Regions from separate parts of the Bacteroides coprosuis genome, predicted to be linked through region 3. Evidence: riboswitches for the same ligand, from Rfam matches in the RefSeq annotation. Region 3 holds a riboswitch; each other region holds the start of a gene.
What was found. A riboswitch is a leader RNA that binds a small molecule or an ion and turns the genes downstream of it on or off. The one in region 3 is predicted to bind cobalamin.

Region 1 (6,544 bases), on a different contig from region 3:
TCCCAACGGTATCCCCAACTTAAGAAATGCACATTATCTTGTTCTGGATCTTCCCATTCATCACCACTAATCCATTGAACAGATAAAACTGATTTATTTTTCCCTTCACCAGTCCAAAATTGTATATCATCAATACTTTTTACTGGATCAAAAGCAACATACACATTGATCACTACAGACGCAGTAGCCTCATCTTTAGTTGTATATGCAGTAAATTGCACATTATAACTTCCTGTTTTCTGAGGTACAAAAGTATAAGTCAGCTCTTTGGATACATCTTCTCCATTGAGTGTCCACTCATAACGAGCGTCTAAACCATTTTCAACTTTTGCTTCTAGTGCAAGTTCTTTACCTAACACTAAATCTTGTTTATCACCATTTACAATCGACACTGATAAAGGCAATATCTCTTCTTTACTAGAGTCACTATCACTACAAGAAGTTAAACTTGCCATGAAAATAATACATGACAATAAATAAAAGATTCTCTTTTTCATTGTTTTTATTTTAAATTAAAATTCAATCATAATAGAGCATAATACATTACGAAGCGGCATCGGGTAATATTGAGTCGATTCATAATAGGTATCTAAAATATTATCAATACGAATTTGAGGACTGAGCTGTACTCCACCTTTTAAATTCCATTGATAGCCGAATAATAAATTATGAATAGTATATGGACGAGTAGAATACGATTCATCCGTCGTTACAAACCGTTTACCAATATAAGTCGTTTGCCAAGAACAAAAAGCCCGTTTATAGTCAAAAGCCAAGCGAGAATTCCACTTAAACTCAGGCACGTAAGGAATCTGTTTCATATAGGAATTATCATCTATATGCTGCCTTTTACGAGTTCGAGAGCGTGCCCAACTAAAGTTTCCCGATAAACTCGTCTTTAATTCTCCAAATTTCAATTCTAACTTACCCGCAAACTCTGCTCCTGTTGAAAGTACATTCCGTTTATTTTGAGGTGTCCATATCCATTGATTTCCATCTTTAGGTAACCAGAGAATCCAGTTATCTATATACATAATATATCCCGAAGCTTCTGCATTGAGTGTTATCCAGGATGCTAGCTTCTTTTTATACCCTATTGAGGCATCATAAGAATATCCATCTTCTGGCTTTACATCTGGATTTCCTCCAGGTCGCCAATATAGATCATTCATACTAGGAAATCGGTAATTATAGGATATACTCCCTTTTATATAAAATGACTTATCAAAGAAATTAGTAGCAAAACCTGCTGTCCAAGTAGAAACATTCTTTCTATTATTCTGCTCAAACATATATTGTCCATGCAGTTGAAGCCACCTTAAAGGACTCCACCTTGCAGACATTTGCCAAGACAATACATTGCGATAATGCCGCAATGGAGGCTCGGGTTCTGGAATATGATAATAGGTGTTGTCAATTATGTATTTGGCAGAGTCAACATCAATATAGCTACTCACATTTATTTGATCATGTGTATAAGTAAGTGTAGTGTTTAAAACAAGTTCATCGATGGGAGCACAAGAATAATCAGCTACTCCCTGCCAAGTTTTCGAGGAGTTAATATTTCCTTCTGGATCAAATAATCCACCATCAAACCATTTATCATATTTCAATCGATAATAAAGCCATGCCCCCTTCAGATGAAACTCGTGAATGCCCCTTACATAATCAAAGCCAAAGTACCCTCTTACGTTTTTTTCATGTTGTTGTTCATGAGTTTTCCCGACTATCCCCAAAGGCTGTGGCAACATCCTTTTACCTTGTTGCAACCAGCCAATAGCTGTAAGTTGGGTATATCTAGTTGGTTTAAAGTAGCCTTCTTGTATTACTCCAAATTGTGAATATTCAGCATCCTCTCTTTTTTCTCTAAATTGATCACTTGTCAGTACCTTATTAATATAGGTGTAATCATTATCTGAATGCTGATAAAACAATCTTGTTTTTGTTGCAATTTGACTTCCTCCAAAATTAACTTGGCCTCCTCCTGTATATGTATTATATGAACCATATTCACCAAAGGCTTTACCTGTTACTCCTTTATTCCAATCGGGATCATTGAAGATATTAACACTTCCTCCTACTGCTCCTGTTCCACTCTTCACATGACTACTTCCATAGTATAGATTTACGTTATCTGCGAAAAATACTGGAATTTGAGAAAAATCAAAGACTCCTGACATAGGTGGTGTTATATTGATTCCATTCCAATTTACACGAGTTTGTGCTGCACTTCCACCTCGAAAAGACGCAGTAGATAATGCACCAGTACCCAGACTCTTTATATAAGTTGCAGAATTATCGGTTAACAATTCTGAGAAAGAGCGGGTTTTATTAATTTGTAATAATTGTGGTTCAATATGGGATACTTTTGCCCCTGCATTAGCCTCATTGGCATGTTGAATTCTACGAGCTACTATTTGCACTTCATCTAGGTTCAATCCATAAGCAACTGAATCTTTTTTCTGCGCGAAACCATTCAGCACTAAAACAGAGAAGAAAGCTATAAATACTATTTGTTTCATCTTTTACTGTGCTTAATTTGATTCAGGGAAATAGACTTGACTAGGGTAAACTCCTACCCTATAACTTTTTATATTTCCACTTTCTTTGTAATGACGTATATAACCTCGCTGAGCTGAATAATCTAAGCAATCACAGATATAAACTTCTCCTTCTGGACTTACTCCACAGCCATACATCATATCTATACCAGGCAAGTGGCGATGTAATTCAAAAGTACCATCAACAGTATTCAATACATAAATACTTTGCTGAGAATCATTTTTACTTCCTGGCTTATAGGTACGGACACTAAAATAAATCTTGGTTTTACTTGCATCTATATCAGTGCGATTATAACTTATTGCTCCAATCACATCACCCTCTTGTGCTTCCTTTTTTTTAACAAAAGGCAATTGAAAAGTTTGAACGACTTGCTCTGTTTTAGGATCAACACACTTCAATAAGACACCCGACAACTTATTATTTTGATAATCATTCATTAGTGCCCAAATTCTATTATTTCTATCTTTTAATAACTTACAGGTTTTTGTTATCTCATCATTATGAACCTCTTCAATCATGCGGCTACCTTCTTCGGTAATATCATCTAAATCAAAAACATAAAGTCCTCTTGATGTCATACCAAATAATTTATTCTCGGCTACTTCCATATATTCAACCCATCTTCTTATCACTATATATTCTAAGGGAGTGCCATAAGGAGGTACCGTACGAATTTTCACTAATTGACTAGGTAAGTCGGCACCAGCTACATTATTGCTCAATAAATCAGATACAATAGCCGTTGTATCTGAAATAGCAACAATCTGACGAGGCAAACCTGCTTGGGTATAAAGTATAGTTCCTTCTGATTTAAAAGTTGTGGGATGGACTATCTCTATTTTTTTGGAATTATTTAAAGTTATAAAGTACTTACCATTTATCAGTTGAATAGCTTGTGCTACGTCACCTAATGGGCGATTGTTGACAACTCGAAAGACATCTGGGCTAACCATACCATTTCGATAGAGCACTGATATAGCTCCCATATTGGTAAATATCCGACCCTCATTTAATATGATTGCCTCAATATTTCCCTCGCCTACACCAGCAGGAAAGTCTTCCTCATATTCACAAGAAGAAAATACTGATAATAAAAATAGGATATAGAATAGCTTTAAAACAGATTTAAATTGCATATATCATTTGGTTTTAATCCTCTCAGGGAGCCATAAGATACAAGCATCTAATCCAGATTGATAAGCTAAATAGACAAGAATTATATCCCGTTTCTTAAATCCCCCGAAACAGTAGATTGTATTTTTAGGCAGGTCTTCTGACTCGCTTCCTTTCTAACTGCCCTTCCCATCATCTACCGACAGTGGATATTGTAGTATTTATTAGAAAGTTATAAAAGCTTACAGCAGTGGGTCTGTTCAGGATTTACACCTGATTCCCTTTTCACTTCTTTGGATAAAGTACTATCCTAGAAGCACCTAAAAACTAGATTATTTATTTTGAATGTGAAGATAATAATTTTTTAATAACCTCTATAAATTTATTGCGTTAAAATTTAATTTTAATTAATATTTTAAAATTATTCTATACTTCATATTATAAGAACTAAAGATTTATAGAGTGAATCTCTTTCTCGCAAATATCTTAAACCCAAAAAAAGGCTCACTAGGAGCCTTTTTTTCTATTCTAGATCTATCTACTTAAACATGAATGATATCTGTTAACAATTGAACTGACAGCCAGAAGTACACCATAAGTGCACATGCGTCAACAACAGTTGTAATCAGTGGTCCAGCCATTACAGCAGGATCTAATTTTAGCCACTTAGCTGCCATAGGTAAAATACTACCAACTACTTTGGCCAAGATTACTGTCACGTATAAACTAATACAAATGACAAAAATAACATTCAAAGGAACGGAGTCGAAAAAGTAAACTCGAGCAAAATTTAAAGCAGCCAACAATAGACCAACGATCAAACTCACACGAAACTCTTTCCAAATAACTTTCCAAAAATCCTTGCTCGATATTTCTCCCAAAGCCATACCTCGAATAACGAGTGTAGATGATTGTGCACCTGCGTTACCCCCTGTATCCATCAGCATAGGAATAAAAGCAGCAAGCATTACAGCAGACTCTAATACCTCTTCGTATTTGTGAATAATCATACCCGTAAAAGTAGCTGAGATCATCAAAACCACCAACCATGTTATTCTATGCTTAGAATGTGACCACACAGACTCTTTTAAATATTCAACTTTAGAAGGATCAATAGCGGCCATCTTGTGAATATCTTCGGTACTTTCTGCCACAATAACATCCATTATATCATCTACCGTAATAATACCCACCAAACGATTTTCCTTATCGGTTACAGGCATAGAGTTTAAGTCATATTTTCTAAATAAATCGGCCACAACCTCTTGGTCTTCTGTAGCTAAAACGGACACAACATTCTTTTCCATGACGTCAACAATGGCAGCCTTAGGATCAGATAAGACCATCGTTTTCAGAGAAATAACTCCTTCCAACTTTCTTGTTTCACCTATTATAAAACAAATATCATTGTTGTTATTAATATTGGCTAAGTTCTTATACTTCACCAGAGCCTCATCTATCGTCATATAACTTCGTAGAGCTACATACTCCACAGTCATAACACTACCCGCACTATCTTCGGGATATTTTAAGAAAATATTAATTTGAGTGCGAATGTCTGGAGAGGCTTGTTCTAATATCCTTTTCACCAAGTTGGCTGGAAGCTCTTCAATAAAATCGACCGTATCATCGAGCTGCATCTCAGTTATAATAGCCTGAATTTCTTTATCTGAAATATGTTCTACAACTGATTTTTGGATATCTGAAGGTAAATTACTAAAAACTTCTGCAGATAAATCTTTCGGTAATATTCTAAATAAAACTAAACATTTATCATTGGGTAAATCATCAAATAAATCGGCTATATCAATAGGGTTCATATCGGCGAGCATTTCTCTTGCAAGCTCAAACTGATGAGTTCTGATTTTTTCAGCCAATTCATCCAGTATTCCTTTTTTATCCATGGTTTCAGTTTTAATCTGTCAATAATTTGAGTTGGGGTAAAGTAATCACGTCCAGTAAAAGACGAAACCACTTCGTTTTATAAGTAATAATGAATGGTAATCTTAATTTGTTTAATAATAAAACTTTTTAATCAAAATATTAGACAAATTCTAAAATCAATACGTAAACTACGGCATTTACGAGTAAAATTCCTACACAGAAGAGGAACTTCTGACACCGACATGACAATGCGATGACACCGACATGATGATTGCTTGACACCGACATGCTATTCCTTTGCTCTTGATCAAATAATACCTTTTATTCTATATATAGCTAATTATCAAATACTTTTAAACCCTATTGTTTCAATTAAAGTACATTTAGAATAAAGGCTGTCTCAACATGAAGTAAGACAGCCTTTATTGCTATTTATATAATAAAAAGTTTTTAAGATTTTCATAGCTTTCAATTTCGTAAGAATGCTTCGGTTTATCCAAAATGGGTTGTAAACTCTGAGGTATGGGTATGTGGATTCCTAAGTATTTTTCAATACTTTCAGGGAATTTTACGGGATGAGCAGTTTCTAGAAACACACCAATCGTATCGGGGTATTGCTTGCGATAGGCTGCCAACCCCAAATATCCAACAGCACCATGAGGATCAGCTAAATATTGAGTTTCAGCATAAAGTTCTTGAATGAGTTGTACCGTTTCTTCATCAGAAAAAGAATAAGAAGACAGTTTTTCTTCTAGCAGATTAGTCTTCTGCTGAAACAACTCTAATATACGAGTGAAGTTACTAGGGTTACTTACATCCATCGCATTCGAAATCGTTTCTATTGTTGGGTGTGGCTCATACTTTTGAGTACTCATAAAACGAGGTACAGTATCGTTCACATTGGTAGAAGCAATAAAATGATTGATAGGTAGCCCCATCTGCATAGCCAGCATTCCTGCACATATATTACCAAAGTTTCCAC
Region 2 (6,544 bases), on a different contig from region 3:
TGGATGATAAAATAAGAGGACTTATGACAGGGGCAGATGATTATTTGGCAAAACCTTTCTCTTTACCAGAACTTAGTGTACGTATCTATGCCCTTTTAAGACGAAGACTAGGTACTACTTCTACCAATACTTTGGAATCTAATGGTATAGTGATAGACTTATTGGGAAAAACAGCCAAAGTAAATGGTGAATCACTTAACCTCACTAAAACAGAGTACAATTTACTTCTCTTCCTTATCGCTAATAAAAACAGAGTTATTTCAAAGAATGCTATAGCCGAACATCTCTCGGGAGATATGGCAGATATGTTTAATAGTCATAACTTTATATATACCCATATCAAAAATTTAAAAGCAAAATTAGCCCAACACAATGTAGATTCTTCTATTCGCACTGTCTATGGTACAGGATATCAATGGGCAGAATAACTATTTAAAGAGAATAACTTATGCGTAGCCTACGGTTAAAGAGTTTCTTCCAGTTTCTTATATCTACTGCACTCGTACTTTTACTAGGCAGCCCCCTATTCTATTATATCATGGTGGTATTTTATAGGGGAGATTTAGATGAGGTTATAGAATATCGCTCAAGGCAGTTTATTACCCAGCAACTACCTATTATTCCTCATAACCAACTTTCTGCATGGAATAAACTCAACCCGGACTTACAAGTTCTTCCATTTATAGAATCTACAGTTATAGGTAAACCTATTCAGAAGAGTTACTACAGCGAGGCTTCTGGACACATTCTAGAATATCGTGTTTTATACACTCCTGTGGATATAGAAGGGGTTCCACATTTATTGATGTCGCGCACACCGATGATAGATAAAGCAGATTTAGGGAGAACAATCGCTTATCAGATTTCTCTTGTCTTTATCTTTTTAATTATTGCACAAACCTTGGCACACCGCTTTGTTATGAAAAGGTTATGGAGACCTTTTTATGATACCCTTAGAGCGATGAACAAATTTAGTTTGCTTAGCGACAATATTCCTAAATTTAAAGCTACTACTACGAGAGAGTTTAAATGGCTAAATGATAACCTTCAGGAATTGATGGTAAAGACTCTAAAAAGCTATGACCAGCAGAAGCAGTTTATAGAGAATGCTTCTCATGAGTTACAAACGCCACTAGCTATCATTCAATCTCAACTAGATTTACTTGTGCAAGATCCAGATTTGACTCCTGCACAAAATGAAATCATTCAATCCTTATATACAGTATCTGCACAAACCAGAAGACTGAACAAAAACCTACTTTTATTAGCAAAAATTGAAAATTGTCAGTATTCAGAATTAGAAGAGGTCGATTTAGCTCTTTTAATGGAGAATATGACAGAGCTTTTTAATGAAATAGCCAATGCAGAGCAAGTCTCTTTATCTCTAGATATTAAAGGAGATAATAGTATTCAAGCTAATTCCTCATTAGTACAAGTGTTAATAACCAACCTAATATCCAATGGTATTCATTATAACTATAAAGGTGGCGAACTTAAGATTGTACTTCAAGGCAACACTCTACAAGTAGCAAATACCAGCAAGACAGAAGAACTAGATGAAAATATTATTTTCAGACGCTTCGTAAGGAAGAGTGTGGACAATACGGGCTCTGGACTAGGACTAGCGATAGTAGATTTAATATGTAAGTTTCATAAATGGGAAATCCACTATCGGTACGACAATGGATTTCATAATTTTGTTGTTGATTTTACACCACAAAAGAGTTAGATTTTCTTTTTAGGATGAGTAATTACTTTTAATCCTCCTTTAATGATTTCAATCGTTAAATCTTTAGGAGCCATAAAGGGTTCGCCATCATAATGCATCGGACCTTCTTTTTCTCTTTCAAGCGTAACTTCACGGCATTTTAATGTTCTTGTCTTTTTATTCTTATCTATTGTTCCTGCAAAAAGTTGATAAGAAAGAATAGGTGTATCATACAAGCTAATCGGCTTAATTAAGGTAACATCTAAAACACCATCTTGTATAGAAGCATGTGGAGCAATGAATGCATCATTGCCATACTGAGCTGCATTACCAAAAGCAATAACGAAAGCTTTATCTTCCAGCCTTTCTCCCGTATCGGCAGTCAGTTTATACGTCTCTGCTTTGTAAGAAAAATTCTCTTTGATAGCTATCTGGCAATAAGTAAGTAGCCCTCTCGTAGAGGCCTGAGCAAACTTCCAACTGACTAAGGCATCAAAACCTACCCCACACGAACAGAAAAACAATCTCTCTTTATTTATTTTTCCGTAATCAATGATATGTTCATCTCCGTTTTGCAAGAGTGCTATAGCTTCTGCTTGTCTTAAAGGAACACCCAGATGCCTAGCCAGACCATTGCCAGAGCCACAGGGCAAAATACCCAAAGCCGTATGGGTGTGTACTAGTGAGCTAGCCACTTCATTCACTGTGCCATCTCCTCCCACAGCTACTACCACATCAACCCCTTCAGAGGCCTTTTTTGCTGAAATTTCTTTGGCATGACCGGCATATTCTGTATAGATGATTTCGTATTTTGCTTTTTGAGGATCTAGTATTTGATCTATCAATTTAGGGATCTGGTCTTTCTTTCCAGTTCCCGATATGGGATTAATTATAAACGTAATTTTCTTCATAGTGAGCTTGTCGTCATTGTTCCGTTTGAATGTCTTTCATTTACTATGCTACAAAGATAAAGCTATTTAAACATTATCAGGTCAAGCAAATGAAACAAAATTTAGCCCCAAAAGAGTCAGTCGCCTTATTTTATAGAGCTATTTAATGAAATAATACCCATTTATTCTTCAAATGCAACCTAAAACTACGTTTACAAATCTCACTACCACTTAAGTATTTGTAGTACAGATGATCCACGAAAATATTTTAAAGAAATCTCTTGTTAATTCTGAATATATTACATATTTTAGACGTCCTTTACAAGACCAAAAGACACATAAACGCATACTATGAAAAGAATAACTAGATATAGTAGATTTAATACTACATCCCAAAGCACCCCAGCTTCTTTGAGAAGTCGTGGTATCTATTCCAAAAACAAAATTCCTAATAAAAGCATCTAGCTTACTTTTTATATCCCCATTTATTTTATTGTGTTTCTTATGAAGAGAGATCTTGAAACAGGCTACATAGACCCAGTTATGAAATCAATTATAATCAATGTGACCTATCGACCTGATGATGCGATGAGTTTACAAAGTCTAAGATGTTACTAATCAATGAGTGCAAGTAACACATGAGTCCACTTCCTTCTTACTTTTCAGGGGAGGTGGACTTTTTCTTTTTCACCCCAGCCAACTCTATTTTTTCTAAATTAAAGTATCAAAACATTATTTCCTCAGTAAAAGGACTTCATTTTATTATTGAAATAAGCTGTGTAATTATACCAACCCGCCTATTTATTCCATAACACCTACATTCTTAATCTTATTCTAAAAATAAAATCTATTTCTATTTGTAAATAAAGATTAATATTTATCTTTGTGATGATTTGGTAATCGAGATACTTTCAATGTCTCGGTGCAAGGGAATCCAGTGAAAATCTGGAGCTGTTCCTGCAGCTGTAATACCTCAATTACGTGGGTTAAATCATCTAAGAAACACTGTGTGTAAAAGCATGGGAAGTTTATTTAACCAGAGGTAAGCCAGAAGACCTGCCAAGTACAACAAAACAAATAAAACACCAAGCTTCCAGGAACTGAAGTTGATGTACATTACATAAATGTATTCATATTTTTATCGTCCATAAGGGAAACTCGATGTTTTTATATTACGAATAACTAATATAAAACAGAGATGTTATATACACGAATACTCACATTTGTGAGCATGATATTTTGTGTCCAAACCATTTTAGCGCAGAGTTTTAATGTCGCAGGCAAGGTTAGTGACCAATCAACAGGGGAACCTATTGCTGGAGCAAAGGTTTATATTCCTCAAACTGGCAAGGGAGCCCTTGTTGATGCCAATGGCAACTTTACCATTAGCAAATTGCCGCCAAACACATATACTATAGTAGCCTCATTTATAGGCTATAAACCTCAAGAAAAAGAATTTGTAATAAATAATGCTCCCGTTAAGCTCAACTTTGAGCTTACTACGGAGTCTTATGCCCTCAACGAAATCGTTGTTACGGGTACTGGCACAGAGCATTACCTCAAAGATGCCCCCGTACAAACGGAAGTGATATCGGGAAAAGCCCTCAAAGAGTTTTCAGGTAGAGATATTGAGGATGTATTAAGTGGATTATCCTCTTCTCTAGCTTTTACACCGAGTGAGATGGGAAGTGGTATTCATATTAATGGGCTCAAGAATGATTATGTCTTAGTACTGATCGACGGTAAACGTATGAACACTAGCGTAGGTGGTCAAAATGATTTAAGTCGCATCAATATGGAGAATATTCAGCGTATTGAAATTGTGAAAGGAGCAGCTTCTTCTCTCTATGGTTCAGATGCTATCGGTGGGGTAATCAATTTTATTACCAAACGAAACAAGGAAGAATTGAGTATCTCCAACAGTACCCGTATGGGGGAACACGAGGATATTCGCCAAAGTAACAACTTTGTACTCGGCAATAAATATATCAAATCTACCTCTTCATTCAATCTCAAGCACACTCACGGCTGGCAAAATACCACTGATGAATGGCACAGAAATAGGCTAATTCACAATAGTGTAACCAAAACGGTAAACCGTTCTACCAACTACACCATCGGAGAAAGTCTATTATTTAACCCTACAAAACATCTTGAGCTTATGGGAGATATTAGCTTCTATGAAAAGTGGACAGATCGACCTATGGGCATTCCAAATTGGAGGTATAGTGACCTCTACTATCGCAATCAAGATTACAGCCTAGGAGGTAAATACAAATTACCTCAAGGACATTGGATCTCTTTTGATTCTTCATTCAATAGAAATGATTATTTCTACGATTATCATACTCGTGAATATACCGATTATCACGATTATGAAGGAAATAGAATTACCCACTACAAAGGCGACAGAGTATTACAATCTTCTCAGCGCAGATGGATTAACAATCTAAAAGCTGTTTTCTATTTAGGAGAAAAGAATACGCTACAAACAGGTATTGAACACATTTGGGATAAGTTGGTAGCTCCTTTACGATTGGAAGGTAACCAAGCTATTGCTTATTCTATCGACTATTACATTCAAGATGAATGGAATATCACTGATCGTTTAAACCTTACGGCAGGCATGAGATATGGACATCATAAAGACTTTGAACATACTTTTTCTCCTAAGATATCAACGATGTACAAGCTAGGAGATTTCAACTTCAGAGCTACTTATTCTCATGGATTCAAAGCCCCTACTATGAAAGAGTTTTACTACCATTATTATGCTACAATCATGAGTAAGTTTAAGGCTTATTATGGGGATTCCAACTTAAAACCTCAGCGCTCCAATTATTATTCGGTAAATGTGGAATATCACAAACCTAAGTTTACAGCGAGTGTTACAGCATATCACAACCGCATAAAGGATATGATTTCTTTACAATCCACAACTACTTCTTATGAAGACAGAATGCTATTGGTAGAAGAAACTATGCATTATGTAAACCTAGCAAAAGCAAGGACTTATGGTATGGATTTCACTTTTGATATCACCCTACCCTACAACTTCCGTATTGGAGGTGGATACAGTTACCTCGATGCTAAAGCTCAACGAACAGATGATGAGTCGGCAGATGACTATATGCAATATGTACACATGGATGCAACATCCAAAAACAATGCAAATCTCAAAGTACAATGGGATAAAAAATGGGATGGGTATAAACTAGGTCTTACTCTTAACGGACGCTATCAATCTACCCGTTATTATACTTCACATGGAAATGCAAAAGGCCATCAACTGTGGAGACTGAATTCCTATCACGGATTTATTAATAACAAGAAATTCAAACTCGATGTAAATGCAGGTATTGATAATATCTTCAATTACGTAGATCGTACTCCTTTTGGACTTAATCGAGCTACTACATCACCGGGTAGGAACTTCTATGTGTCACTTGCCGCTAAATTTCAGATTAAAAACTTCTAAAAATAAAACAAATTACAAAGTATTATGAAACATTTATTTAAAGCCCTATTTGTGGGTGTATTCGCCCTTACGGCTGGTATTTTTGCCTCATGTTCTTCTGACGACGACAACCAAGACGACAGACAAGCTGTGTATGTAGAAAAGAAAAACGACAAAGCTCTACTTCTATGTTCTTTTGGTAGTACTTATGAGCAACCTCAAAAAACTTACGATGCTATTATTGCAGACTTTGAAAAAGCATTCCCTGGTACTGATATTTATATGTCTTTTACCTCTCGTACTATCATCTCTAGAGTATATGCTCAAATAAACAAAGCGTATGCACAACCTGATGTTTGGTTGAAAGAGATACAAAAGGCAGGATATAAAGAGGTGATGGTACAATCCCTTCACATTATCCCTGGTAGTGAATACGTAAGCTTAATGGATACTGAAGTATATAAAAACTTTATGAGTAAATATCCTGAT
Region 3 (6,544 bases):
AGTGATCATGTACGCCCTTGCTAGATACGGGAATCATCAAATGGTTAAATATGTTGTTGTAGATGGGTATAGTCGTATCTTTTGTAATATGAATCTTTTGTTTCCCCACTAGAGCTTTTGCTAGGGTATAGTTGATTTTAAAGAGCGTGTTATAATCATTACTCTTGCTTTTTGTGAGGAGGTGAGAAAAATCTTCCAAGAGGGTACTATACACTTGAGCCGCCAGATGATACTGGAAGGTATTATTGTAATTCAACCCTTGTTGTTCTAATAGATGAACCACCTCCTGATTGCTTAATTTATTTCTATACTGATTGAGTAATTGGTTGATGGCAACGATAGATTGATTGTACTGTCCAAATGCACTATAGCAGTAAGCGTCATAATAAAGAAAGGTATTATGGCTAAAACTTCTAGGTAGTTTTTGTAATTCCGATCTCAGTTCAAGAAAAGACTCTTCTTGTAGTAGATGGTTCAATTTTTTGATCACAGGGTCTATAGGCTGATTACCTGCAAAGCTAATCAGAGAAACCCATAGACCTATTATTAAGAGTGCATATTTTTTCATTGAATAAGTTTAATCTATTAACAGCTTGACAACGGTTTTTGTTGAACAGACTAGGTAAAATGAAGTTCGTTCTATCATCTGTAAATGTATGATAAAATAGAGATAATGGAGGGCATAAAAGGCTTCATTTTGTGTTATTGTGTAAAATAGTATCCTACCTATAAAACGGATAGATATACATCCTGAATAATCGGTTTTTAAAGTCTTAGTCAAAAATAGGTTTTATCGGTGTCAAAATCTCATCATGTCGGTGTCATGTCATTCTCATGTCGGTGTTAAGATGAAAGGATGTCTTTAGACCTAAAAATACTGAATAGATATACATTTTACCATCTTATAAGTATGCAACTGAATTTATTAAAAAAAGTCCTATCTCGCAGATGTTCGATAGGACTTTTTAGGCTTTAAAATAGGCTGTGAAGAAACGATATTTCTGTGTAATGTTCTTTCGGGTAATTGAAGTATCAAACCTCCAATGAGAAAGAACTCTATTACATTTGTTTATCTTTAATAGCCTTTGCTAGCTTTCTAGTTTGCTCTATTACTTTAGGAGAAAGTAGGAGCAAGGCTATAATATTGGGAACTACCAAGAAGACATTAAAAGCATCGGTTAACTCCCATACCAATTCTACTTGAAGAATAGAACCTACCACAACAACTGCAACTACCATCATACGGAAAGGTGTGATGCATTTTTCTCCAATTAAATAACGTAGGTTTTGAGCGGCAAAGAAATACCAGCCCACTATCGTTGTGAGTGAGAAGAAGAAGAGGGTTACTGCAACAAATATTAATCCACCTTCTCCAAAAGCTGTTCCAAAAGAGGCTTGGGCAGCATCTGCACCCGAATTGGTAAGGTGGGTTCCTGTAACTAGTACAATTAAAGCAGAGATTGTACAAACTATAAAGTTGGTCCCAACACCCACCAAAGCCATCATACCTTGTTCGTAAGGATGCTTTACTTTGGCTACGGCATGAGCGTGTGGAGTTGTACCAATACCAGCTTCATTGGAGAATAAACCTCTAGATATACCATATCGCATAGCTTTCATAATGGTAATACCCAGTACACCACCACCTAAACTTTGAGGAGAGAAAGCCCCTACAAATATAGACTCAATAGCGGGTACCACGTGTTCGTAATTCATACCAATCACAATAAGTCCGCCCGTGATGTAGATACAAGCCATAATAGGTACTACTTTTTCAGCAAAAGCAGCAATACGTGTGATACCACCGATAAGAATGAATCCAACAATGATAGCCACAACAATACCGATATAAATAGATTTAACGGGGAGAACATTGGTCAGTGTTAAGCAAATAGAATTGGACTGAACAATGGTGCCCATAAATCCCAATACGATAACTGCTACTATGGCAAAAAAGGTAGCTAAGAATTTACTCTTCAATCCTTTTAATATATAATAGGCAGGACCACCTACCACATGTCCATCAATGGATGTTTTATATAACTGCGATAAAACAGCTTCGGCATAGTTGGTTGCCATACCTACAAGTGCACTTACCCAGAGCCAAAACACAGCACCTGGACCACCCGCAGCAATCGCGGTTGCTACACCTATGATATTACCAGTACCCAACTGAGCAGCGACAGCGGTAGATAAAGCTTGAAACTGACTCATTCCTTCTGCTTTGGTAGCTTTACATCTCTTGAATGCTCCTTTAAAAGTTAATCGAAAGGCTCGGAACACATGACGCTGAATAAAATGTAAGCGAATAGTGTAGTACAAGCCTGCACCCAATAAGAACACAATAAGAATGGGTCCTAAATAGGTGTTGTTGATGTGTCTAACCGACTCCAACAGTTCTTCTTGAGAAATAAAGATTAGCATAAGCAGAGTGTAATTTTTAGTTAATAATTAAGGATTAAAGTGTCTCGATTTATTCATCTTGTCTTTTCGTATATGTGTGTAATAAAAAATAAAACGTGCAAAAGTCTATAAATATTTATTAAGTGCAAATAATTTACGATATTTTACAATATAAAGAGCAAAGCAATTAAACTTTTTTTACTATTTGATACAATTCTTGAATATATGTAAAACTTTTTGATTATTTAAAGAGAGTGATATTCTGTCATATAAAACTCTATAATTGCTACTATAGTACGCTTATGTGTCTTTATTGGTGGAAATGTGTAACGGCTAAATCGTTAAGTTAATGGAATACATGTTTTGCAACATATTTGTATTTAAATACGTATTTCTGCTTTTAAATTAATATGAATAACAATCTGTTAGTTGTAAAAAAGAAATCAAAATCTTTACATTGTGTTTTGACTAATTGCTCAATAAAATCTTTTTCTGATGTTATATTTTGAGTATTGATTCGAGAATAAATGACAGATGAATCCTGATCGTAATTTTAACGAACTAATCTTGTTCTCAAAAGATCTTTTTTGGAAGAGTATAAGTAGCCCAAAAGAGCCTTGCAATGGCTTTACATGAGTACTCGATAGGATTTTTTTCTGCTCAATTAAATTGTAAATAGTTGTTATTTACTTTATAAATTTCATACCTTAGCTGCGTTATTGGTGATGCGAAATAGAAATCTATTATTTCGTCATTGAAAAGGGAATCAGGTGTAAATCCTGAACAGACCCGCTGCTGTAATTCTTAATTAATTACTTTAAATACCGCTTGAGCCACTGTCTGATACGCGATGGGAAGGCTATTTAAAGAGAGAAAAAGTCAGAAGACCTGCCAATAATATAAGTTACAAAGCTTTCTGGGACTAGAGCTTTAAGACATTTATGATAGGAGTAAGCTGTAAATACTTTTATCCTCTACTTGAATTATATCTTTAAATCTCTATCCCCGTTGGCTGTAGTTTGTAAAACAAACATACACTAGAAGAATGAATAATATTAAAAAAATATTATTGGGAGGTATGCTATGTGCCTTTCCTTGTACCCATTATGCCCAAAATAAACTAGACAGCCTCCAGTATTTACAGGAGGTAGTGATTACGGCAAAACCTTTCGAAGAGATAATTCCTGTTCAAAAGCTATCAGGAGACATACTTCAAACACTCAGCGTGCATAGTGTAGCAGATGCACTTCGTTACTTCTCGGGTATTCAAGTAAAAGACTATGGAGGTATTGGTGGCTTGAAGACAATAGATGTCCGTAATATGGGTAGTCACCATGTGGGGGTATTCTATGATGGAATAGAGCTAAATAATGCACAAAATGGAGTCATCGATTTAGGGAAATATTCACTAGATGATATGGAAGAGCTCTCCCTTTATAATGGTCAGAAGAGCGATATCTTTCAATCGGCCAAAGACTTTAGTGCTGCCTCAACGGTTTACTTAAAAACCAAACGTCCACGCTTTGTGGGAGATAAGAAGACTAATGTTATTCTTCGTTACAAAGCGATGTCTATCGATTTTATAAATCCCTCTTTTCGTGTAGAACAGCGTATTTCACCTTCCGTTACTATGAGTGCGAGTGGGGAGATGACCAAAACAAATGGTCGTTATAAATTTCGATATAAACGAAAGAACTTAGATGGTACTTTGGCCTACGATACTACTGCCACTCGTACAAACAGTGATGTAGAAGCTTATCGTTTAGAAACTGCCTTCTTTGGAAGAATAGAAGATGGAGGATGGTCTGCCAAAGCTTATTATTACGATTCCAACCGAGGTGCGCCTGGTGCAATAGTAGCCAACAAATTTGATGATGGCTTTAGACAGAAGGATAAGAACTTCTTTGCCCAAGGAGAGTTCACCAAAGATTTTTCAGATCAATACCATTTCCAGTTCAAAGGTAAATATGCCTTTGATAAGATGAATTATATTGCTCGAGATACCACACACGTATTGGGCGATGTAGTCACAGAAAGTGCTCAGTTTGACGATACCTATTACCAGCAAGAAATCTATGCCTCTGTAATTAATATGTACAATATTACCGATTGGTGGGATGTATCTGCCTCGGCAGATTTTCAGTGGAATAAGCTCAATGCTACTCGCTTGGGAATATCTACAGCCTTTGCATACCCTACACGCTATACGTTATTGGGTGCATTGGCTACTTCACTTAACTTGGGTAAGTTCAAGGCAATGGTCAGTGTAAATGGAGCCTTTGTGCACGAAACCGTGAGAAACGGAGCTGCGGGTCCCAATAAAAAGGAATTCAGTCCAGCCGTGTTCTTGGGTTATAAACCTTTTCAGAATCATGATTTCAATGTAAGAGCTTTTGCCAAGCGAGTATTCAGAATGCCTACATTTAATGATTTGTACTATACACAAGTTGGCTCATCGGCTTTGAATCCCGAATATGTGAATCAGGTGAATCTAGGGTTTACCTATAATCTCCCTTTCCGTCATTCAGTATTCGATAAGTTTTCTATTCAAACAGATGCCTATCTTACCCGTACAACCGATAAGATAATTGCTGCCCCCACAGGAAACCTCTTCCGATGGATGATGAGCAATGTAGGAAAAGTGAAAGGGAAAGGAGTTGAAGCCTCTGCTGCCTTGGATATGCATTTCGGAGCTATTCAAGTGGCGACAAACCTAAGTTATGCTTATTCGGAGCAGAAAGATTATACGAAGATTTTTGGACTACCTCTCTCTTCCTATGGCGATCAGATACCTTATACACCTTGGCATAGTGGTTCTGCCATCTGCTCGGCTTCTTACAAATCATGGAATTTGAACTATAGCTTCTTCTATGTTGGCGAACGCTATAATGGAGCCTTTAACAATATTGAGAAAAATAAAGTCCAGCCTTGGTACACACATGATATTGCCCTTCAAAAACAGTTCCAATTCAGTAAACTGAAGGCGAATGCATCTGTAGAAGTAAACAATCTATTTGATCAGCAATACGAAGTAATCTACAATTACCCCATGCCTGGGCGAACATTTAAATTTATTATAGGGATAGAATTATGAGAAACTACACTCTTTTCATTCTTGCTTTAGCATCTGTTTTTCTACTTCCTTCATGTAGAAAGGATGAATATATTTTTAAGTCCAATAAAGAACAAGTGGCGTACCCTCGTCCAGATTCTAAGACTTTGGGCTTCTATATTCTCAATGAAGGTAATATGGGAATGAACCGAGCTAGCATTGATTATTTTGATTACCGTACGGGTTACTACTCTACCGATATCTACTCTGAACTCAACCCCAATGCAATCAAAGAACTGGGTGATGTAGGGAATGATTTAAAGATTTACGGGAACAAACTCTATGCTGTCATTAATGCTTCGAATAAGATAGAAGTCATGAATAAATGGACGGCACAGAGGCAGAAAGTAATCACTGTCCCCAATTGTCGATACCTTGCTTTTCATCAAGATAAAGCTTATGTCAGTTCTTATTCGGGTCCGATAGGTGTTGATCCCAATGCAGAAAAAGGTTTTGTGGCGGAGATAGATACGACTTCATTAGAGCTAACCCGAAAGGTACAAGTAGGCTACCAACCCGAAGAGATGGTGATTGTAAATAATAAGCTCTATGTAGCCAACTCAGGAGGTTACCGAGTTCCTAATTATGATACTACTGTATCTGTAATAGACTTAGATAGCTTTGAGGAGATTCAGAAGATAGATGTAGCGATCAATCTACACCGCATGGTTTTAGCTCCCAATGGCTTGATCTATGTATCTTCTCGAGGAGACTACAAAGGTGTTCGTTCAGATATATTCATTATCGATCCTCAAAAAGATGAGGTAGTGCAATCTCTCGGAGTAGGAGCAAGTGAATTATGTCTAAGTGGAGAATTACTTTATTACTACAATTCAGAAGAAGATCAGAATACAGGCAGTAGAGATATTAAATATGGTATAATAGATACCAATACTCAACAGGTCATCTCTAATGAAATTATAACCGATGGTACAGATAAGCAAATCATGCTCCCTTATGGTTTGACGATCAATCCTGAAACGAAAGAGATATACATTACCGATGCACAAAATTATATCGTAACAGGAT

Region 1: another riboswitch for cobalamin. It lies ahead of K8V80_RS10385 (hypothetical protein); the one in region 3 lies ahead of K8V80_RS09370 (TonB-dependent receptor).
Region 2: another riboswitch for cobalamin. It lies ahead of K8V80_RS05790 (TonB-dependent receptor); the one in region 3 lies ahead of K8V80_RS09370 (TonB-dependent receptor).

The regions. Positions count from the first base shown of each region.
Region 1 covers NZ_DYYK01000175.1:455-6,998, forward strand. Annotated here, with positions in the region: partial or broken gene K8V80_RS10375 (PKD-like domain-containing protein) at 1-497, opposite strand, end outside; gene K8V80_RS10380 (TonB-dependent receptor plug domain-containing protein) at 513-2,522, opposite strand; gene K8V80_RS10385 (hypothetical protein) at 2,535-3,701, opposite strand; cobalamin riboswitch at 3,812-4,017, opposite strand; gene mgtE (magnesium transporter) at 4,221-5,582, opposite strand; partial or broken gene thrC (threonine synthase) at 5,991-6,544, opposite strand, start outside.
Region 2 covers NZ_DYYK01000097.1:34,804-41,347, forward strand. Annotated here, with positions in the region: gene K8V80_RS05775 (response regulator transcription factor) at 1-428, shown strand, start outside; gene K8V80_RS05780 (sensor histidine kinase) at 449-1,729, shown strand; gene K8V80_RS05785 (diacylglycerol/lipid kinase family protein) at 1,726-2,619, opposite strand; cobalamin riboswitch at 3,477-3,676, shown strand; gene K8V80_RS05790 (TonB-dependent receptor) at 3,830-6,076, shown strand; gene K8V80_RS05795 (sirohydrochlorin cobaltochelatase) at 6,101-6,544, shown strand, end outside.
Region 3 covers NZ_DYYK01000154.1:8,143-14,686, reverse strand. Annotated here, with positions in the region: gene K8V80_RS09380 (retropepsin-like aspartic protease family protein) at 1-568, opposite strand, end outside; gene K8V80_RS09375 (alanine/glycine:cation symporter family protein) at 1,060-2,424, opposite strand; cobalamin riboswitch at 3,107-3,313, shown strand; gene K8V80_RS09370 (TonB-dependent receptor) at 3,449-5,497, shown strand; gene K8V80_RS09365 (YncE family protein) at 5,494-6,544, shown strand, end outside.